DNA from 2 places in the Kribbella sp. CA-294648 genome. Region 2 is predicted to be linked to the other one. Evidence: predicted binding sites of a transcription regulator. Region 2 holds the regulator's gene; the other holds the start of a gene.
What was found. The regulator HrcA, encoded in region 2, represses chaperone genes, less so after heat shock. The targets are predictions, from matches to a motif close to TTGGCACTCGNNNNNNNCGAGTGCCAA.
Positions count from the first base shown of each region.

Region 1 (3,400 bases), 4.4 Mb from region 2:
ATGCGGTGCTTGCGCTCCTTCAGCTCGACCTCGGTGGCCGCGCCGACCTTGATCACCGCAACGCCACCGGCCAGCTTGGCCAGCCGCTCCTGCAGCTTCTCGCGGTCGTAGTCGGAGTCCGACTTCTCGATCTCGGCGCGGATCTGGTTCACCCGGCCGGAGATCTGGTCGGCGTCGCCGGAACCCTCGACGATGGTCGTCTCGTCCTTGGTGACGACGACCTTGCGGGCCTGGCCGAGCAGCTCCAGGTCCACGGTGTCGAGCTTGAGGCCGACCTCCTCGGAGATGACCTCACCGCCGGTCAGCACGGCGATGTCGACCAGCATGGCCTTGCGGCGGTCACCGAAGCCCGGCGCCTTGACGGCGACGCACTTGAAGGTGCCCTTGATCTTGTTGACGACCAGGGTGGCCAGCGCCTCACCCTCGAGGTCCTCGGCGATGATCGCCAGCGGCTTGCCGGTCTGCATGACCTTCTCCAGCACCGGGACCAGGTCCTTGATGCTCGAGATCTTGCTGTTCACCACGAGGATGTACGGGTCTTCGAGGACCGCTTCCATCCGCTCGGTGTCGGTCACGAAGTACGGCGAGATGTAGCCCTTGTCGAAGCGCATGCCCTCGGTGAGCTCGAGCTCGAGACCGAAGGTGTTGCTCTCCTCGACGGTGATGACACCTTCCTTGCCGACCTTGTCCATCGCCTCGGCGATGATCTGGCCGACCTGGGTGTCGGCGGCGGAGATCGAGGCGGTGGAAGCGATCTGCTCCCGGGTCTCGACGTCCTTCGCCTGGGCCAGCAGCTGCTCGCTGACAGCCTCGACAGCCTTCTCGATGCCCTTCTTCAGGCCCATCGGGTTGGCGCCGGCGGCGACGTTGCGCAGACCCTCGCGCACGAGCGCCTGGGCCAGCACGGTCGCCGTGGTGGTGCCGTCGCCGGCGACGTCATCCGTCTTCTTGGCAACTTCCTTGACGAGCTCGGCCCCGATCTTCTCGTACGGGTCCTCGAGCTCGATCTCCTTGGCGATCGAAACACCGTCGTTGGTGATCGTGGGGGCGCCCCACTTCTTCTCCAGCACGACGTTGCGGCCCTTCGGGCCAAGCGTCACCTTTACGGCGTCGGCGAGGGTGTTCATACCCCGCTCGAGGCCGCGGCGCGCCTCTTCATTGAAAGCAATCAGCTTGGGCATTCTCCGCGAGTCCTCCCGCGTCGAGTTTTTGGTTCAGCCGGCCGGATGCCCGCGACGGACGATGCTTTCGGTACGGCGGTCACGTCCCGCCCCACCTCCGGCACCTCATCGAGGCCGTCTATGGTCACGCTCCAGGGCGCGAGCAGTTATCACTCTCGCCCATTGAGTGCTAACCAAGTATTAGCACTCGACCCAAGCGAGTGCAAGCCGGCCATTGCCCGCAGTACCGTGGTGCGGTGCCTTTGGATGTGACCCCGGCCACCCCGGACCGCTGGCCCGATGTGCTGACCGTGATGGGCGAGCGGGGAGACCCGTCCCGCTGCTTCTGCCAGTACTTCCGCCTTCGCGGCAAGCAGTGGTCCGACGCCTCACCGGCCTCCCACCGCGACGCCCTCCACTCCCAGGTCGCCTCCGACCTCCCACCAGGCGTCATCGCCACCGACACCGACTCCGGTACGCCGGTCGGCTGGTGCGCCGTCGCTCCCCGCTCGGCCTATCCCCGGGTGGAGGCCTCACCCAACTGGCGCGGCGGCGACCCCGATGCCTGGGCCGTCACCTGCTTCGTCGTACCGGTCGGGCACCGGCGTCAGGGCATGGCCGGCGAGTTGCTGACCGGCGCCATCGACTTCGCCCGGTCGCAGGGCGCCGCAGTACTGGAGGCCTGCGCGGTAGACACAGCCCAAGCGGGCAAGCTCTCCGCCGCCGACCTCTACCGCGGCCCCCTGTCGGTCTACCTCGACGCCGACTTCAAAGAACTCAGCCGCACGTCACCGCGCTGGGTGCTCGTTTCCAAGTCGCTTCACTGAGATCACCCTTCGTGCTGGGCGATCAAGGTCTTGGGGGCGCTCAGGCGCCAGGCTTCGGTCAGTAGTTCCGCTAGCTCCTCCTCGTCGGCCGCGGCGAGGTCGACCTCCAGCCAGGCGAAGCGGCCGGAGGCCCAGGACGGCGAGTAGACCTCTGGGTTCTCCGCAACCAGGGCCTCCTGTTCCTCCCGCAGCGCCTTCAGCATCACCGAGGTCTCGTCGGCCGACAGGTAGACGAAACCCTTCTTCCGCACCTTGAACGCCGGCTGCCCGGCCCACCCCACGTGCTCCTCCACCCCCGGCAGGTCGAGCAGCAACTTCGTCACCGCCTCAGCATTCATCCCCCGACGGTACGACCGCCCACCGACAGAAACCGACGAAAGTCGTCAGGGGCGCCTGCGTGGGTGGCTGAGCGGGGTCAGGGGTGGGACCAGGGTCGGGTCGGTACCGATCCCGATGTGGTGGGAGGGGGCCGGCGGGCAGAGTAGGTGACATGACGAACTCCAACGCACCGTTCTCGAACCTGTCCGGCAAGTCGCTTCGCCGCTCGCGTAACCAGCGGATGCTCTCCGGTGTGTCCGGCGGCCTGGCGGAGTACTTCAACATCGACGCCACCCTGGTCCGGCTGGCCATCGTGGGGCTCACCCTGATCACCGGCGGTACCGCGCTCATCGGGTACGTCGTGGCCTGGATCGTGATGCCGGAAGCCGACGGCAAGGCCGTCTGGCAGTCAGCCCACCAGAACCCCCACGCGCAGCAGCAGCCCACCCCCGAATCCGACATCGCCGCCCGCATCTACGACGACAAGCCGCCGGCGGCGTGACGGCCGGACGCACGGCAGCAAGCTGAGAGCGCCACAGATAGGCCACCGGCGCCCCCACCCTTGCTGCCGTGCCGACCGCGCACCTGACACTCCCGCCGGCGCCCTGGTCCTGTCACACTCCTGAAGTGCAGACCGACCAGGGCGCGACCCGTTGCCCACAGTGCGCCCATCAGCTCCCCGCGGACCCCTTGTACGTCACCTGGTGCGACAGGTGCGACTGGAACGTGGACCCGACCGGCCCCACCGACAAGGCGCCCGCCTGGCGACTCAGGCTCGAGCACCGCCTGGCAGACACCCTGTACCGCGAACTGGAGCAGGGAAAGATCCACCGCCCGGGCTGGGATGCCGCCCGAGTCGCGGCCTACCTGCTGTCCACAGTGATCCTGCTACTCCCCCTGGCCGGCCTGCTCGGCGGAATCGCGCTGCTGGCCTTCTACCGGCCTCTCTGGCTCAGTGCCCCGCTGTCGATCATCCCGTTCGGTGTCGCCTTGCTGCTCCGCCCTCGGGCCAACCAGCTGGATCCCGACACCCAACTGATCCATCGCGAGCAAGCTCCGCTGCTCTTCGACCTGCTCGACAAGATCGCTGCCGCC
Region 1 covers NZ_CP191981.1:7,504,731-7,508,130, forward strand. Annotated here, with positions in the region: gene groL (chaperonin GroEL) at 1-1,181, opposite strand, end outside; gene ACQPYM_RS35720 (GNAT family N-acetyltransferase) at 1,418-1,987, shown strand; gene ACQPYM_RS35725 (MmcQ/YjbR family DNA-binding protein) at 1,990-2,325, opposite strand; gene ACQPYM_RS35730 (PspC domain-containing protein) at 2,478-2,807, shown strand; gene ACQPYM_RS35735 (M48 family metalloprotease) at 2,933-3,400, shown strand, end outside.
Region 1: the regulator HrcA is predicted to act here: its motif matches at 1,362-1,388, upstream of groL (chaperonin GroEL).

Region 2 (3,400 bases):
CGCAACCGCGGTACGCCGCGCGCGGTCAGCGTCATCGTCGACCCCGACTGGGTGCCCGGCAGGATCTCGAGCGGCGTGGTCTCGCCCTCGAGGGTCGGCAGGTCGATCGTCGTACCCAGCGCCGCGGCCGTCATCGGCAGGGTCACCGTGCAGTGCAGGTCGTCGCCGCTGCGGGTGAAGATCTCGTGCGGCTCGACCTCGATCTCGACGTACAGGTCACCGGCCGGACCGCCGCCGGGGCCGACCTCGCCCTGGCCGGACAGTTGCACGCGGGTGCCGCTGTCGACACCGCCGGGGATCTTGACCGTGACGGTCCGCCGGGAGCGGACCCGGCCGTCGCCGGCGCACTCGCCACACGGGTTCGGGATGGTGGTGCCGAAGCCGCGGCAGTTCGGGCACGGCCGCATCGTCCGGACCTCGCCGAGGAACGAGCGCTGGGTGTGGGTGACCTCGCCCCGGCCGTGGCAGATCTCGCAGGTGACCGGCTCGGAGCCGGTCTGCGCGCCCGAGCCCGAACAGGTCGGGCAGAGCACCGCGGTGTCGACCTTCAGCTCGCGGGTGGTCCCGAAGGCCGCCTCCGCCAGGTCGATCCGGAGCGGGATCAGCGCGTCCTGGCCGCGCCGGGTCCGCGGCCGTGGGCCGCGGGTCGCCCCGCCGGTCTGGCCGAAGAAGGCGTCCATGATGTCGGTGAAGGTGAACGCCTGGCCGAAGCCGGCGCCGGCACCCCCGGGCCCGCTCGCGAACGGGTCACCGCCGAGATCGTGGACCTGCTTCTTCTGCGGATCGCTCAGCACCTGGAACGCGCGGCCGATCTCCTGGAACTTGTGGTGCGCGTCCTCGGAGTCGTTCACGTCCGGGTGGTACTGGCGAGCCAGCTTGCGGTAGGCCTTCTTGATCTCGTCCGGTGTCGCGTCGCGGCTGACGCCCAGGACGGCGTAGTAATCGGTGCTCATACTCCAGACCACTTGGTAGGCAGCGTTCGGTGCGTTCTTTGGTGCGTTGTTTGATGGATGCTCACGAGTCGGCCAGGATCTGGCTGACGTAGCGCGCGACGGCGCGGACAGCGCCCATCGTGCTCGGATAGTCCATGTAGGTCGGGCCGACGATGCCGAGAGTGGCCAGCGCCTCCGACTTCGACCCGTACCCGGTCGCGACCACCGACGTGGTGGCCAGTTCCTCGTACGGGTTCTCGTGCCCGATCCGGACCGTCAGGGTCTGCGGATGGGTTGCCTCGCCGAGCAGCTTGAGCAGGATCACGTGCTCCTCGAGCGCCTCCAGCACCGGCTTCACGTTGCGCTCGAAGTCGTCGCCGTAGCGGGTCAGGTTGGCCGCGCCGCCGACCGCGATGCGCTGCTCACCCTCGTCGGTGAAGGCCTCCAGCAGCGTCGAGACGATGGTGGCCACCAGCGGCCGGTCCGTCGGCGCGAAACTGTCGGCGACGCTGGCCAGCGCGGTCGCCGCGTCGGTCAGGCGCTTGCCGGTCAGTGCCGTGTTCAGCCGGGACCGCAGGTCGGCGATGAGTTGCTCTTCGACATCCTCCTGGCTCTCCACGATCCGCTGCTCGACCCGGCCGGCGCTGGTGATCAGCACCAGCAGCAGCCGCCGCGGAGTCATCGTGACCACCTCGACGTGCCGCACGCTCGACCTGGTCAGCGTCGGGTACTGCACGATGGCGACCTGCCGGGTGATCTGCGCGAGCAGCCGGACGGTACGCCGGACGACGTCGTCGAGGTCGACCGCACCGGCCAGGAACGACGAGATCGCCCGCTTCTCGGCCTGCGACAGCGTCTTGACCGTGCTCAACTTGTCCACGAACAGCCGGTAGCCCGCGTCGGTCGGGATCCGGCCGGCGCTGGTGTGCGGCTGGGTGATGTACCCCTCCTCCTCCAGCGCGGCCATGTCGTTGCGGACCGTCGCCGGGGAGACGCCCAGGTTGTGCCGGTCGACCAGGGTCTTCGACCCGACCGGCTCGTGCGTGGCGACGTAGTCCTCGACGATGGCCCGGAGCACGTCCAGTTTGCGTTCGTCCAGCACGCGCACCACCCTCTCCACATCGGCCGTCGCCGGTTGGCACTCCTGAGTTTCGAGTGCCAGTCTACCGAGCCGTAGCGACAGCCGGACCAATCGAGCGGCGTGGGACAGATCTCAGCACCGGTCAGGCCGTGTCGGGCGACGCTCCCAACGGTACGGCGGCCGGCCGCTCGACCGTGCTCGCGACGTCCACGGACTGGTCCTGCGCCGCCGACTCGAGCACCGACTCCAGTACGTCGAGCACGTGGTACGCCAGTGCTCCACTGGCCCGGTGCGGCTCGTTGGTGCGCAGTGCGCGAGCCATGTCGGCCACACCGACCCCGCGCCCGGCACCGGCGTACCCACCGGCTACCGGCAGTTCCGTCCAGTCACGGTTGGTGGCGGTGGCGATCTCCACCTTGCCGTCGAAGTTGTTCGGGTCCGGGACGGAGAGGCTGCCTTCGGTGCCGTGAATCTCGATCCGCGGCTGCCGCGAAGCCCACACGTCGAAGCTCATCAGCACAGTGGTGAGCGCACCCGACTCGTGCTCCAGTACGCCGGTCACGTGCGTCGGCACCTCGACTGCGAAGGTCTGCCCCGCCCGCGGGCCGGTGTGGACCTTGCGCTGCTCCTGCGAGCGACCTGCTCTCGCAGTGACCCGGCGTACTGGGCCGAGGAGCGTGACGAGGCTCGTGACGTAGTACGGGCCCATGTCGAGCAGCGGGCCGCCACCCGGCTGGTAGTAGAACTCCGGAGCCGGGTGCCACAGCTCATGCCCGGGCGCGACGAACGAGGCGGTCGCAGCAGTCGGTACGCCGATGTCGCCGCGGTCCAGCGCAGCCCGTGCAGTCTGGGTGCCGGTGCCGAGCACTGTGTCGGGGGCGCAGCCGATGCGGAGGTTGTTGGCCGCAGCGAGCTTCAGGAGCGGCTCCGCCTCGGCACGGTCGACGGCCAGCGGCTTCTCGCCGTACACGTGCTTGCCGGCCTGGAGGGCTGCCTGGTGGACCGGTGCGTGCGCAGCGGGGATGGTCAGGTTGAGGACGATGTCGACCTCGGGATCGGAGTACAGGTCCTCGGGGGTCGAGGCGCGGATGCCTGGGTTCTGGTCGGCGATCGCCTGTGCTCTGGAGAGGTCTAGGTCCGCTACAGCGACGACGTCGACGCCGGGGAGCTTGGCGAGGTGTTCGAGGTAGGCGCCGCTGATGACACCTGTCCCGACGATGCCGATGCCGGTCACTGGGCCGGTCACTTGCTCGCCCACAGCAGGCCGCGCTCGATGATGGTGCGGACCTCGGGCGTGTTGAGGTCGGCCAGGCTGTGGCCCGGCGTACAGACGAAGACCTTGCCCTCACCCCAGGTGCGGGTCCAGACGGCCGGCATCGTCGCGCCC
Region 2 covers NZ_CP191981.1:3,117,144-3,120,543, reverse strand. Annotated here, with positions in the region: gene dnaJ (molecular chaperone DnaJ) at 1-953, opposite strand, end outside; gene hrcA (heat-inducible transcriptional repressor HrcA) at 1,015-2,034, opposite strand; gene ACQPYM_RS15030 (Gfo/Idh/MocA family protein) at 2,156-3,259, opposite strand; gene ACQPYM_RS15025 (ThuA domain-containing protein) at 3,256-3,400, opposite strand, start outside.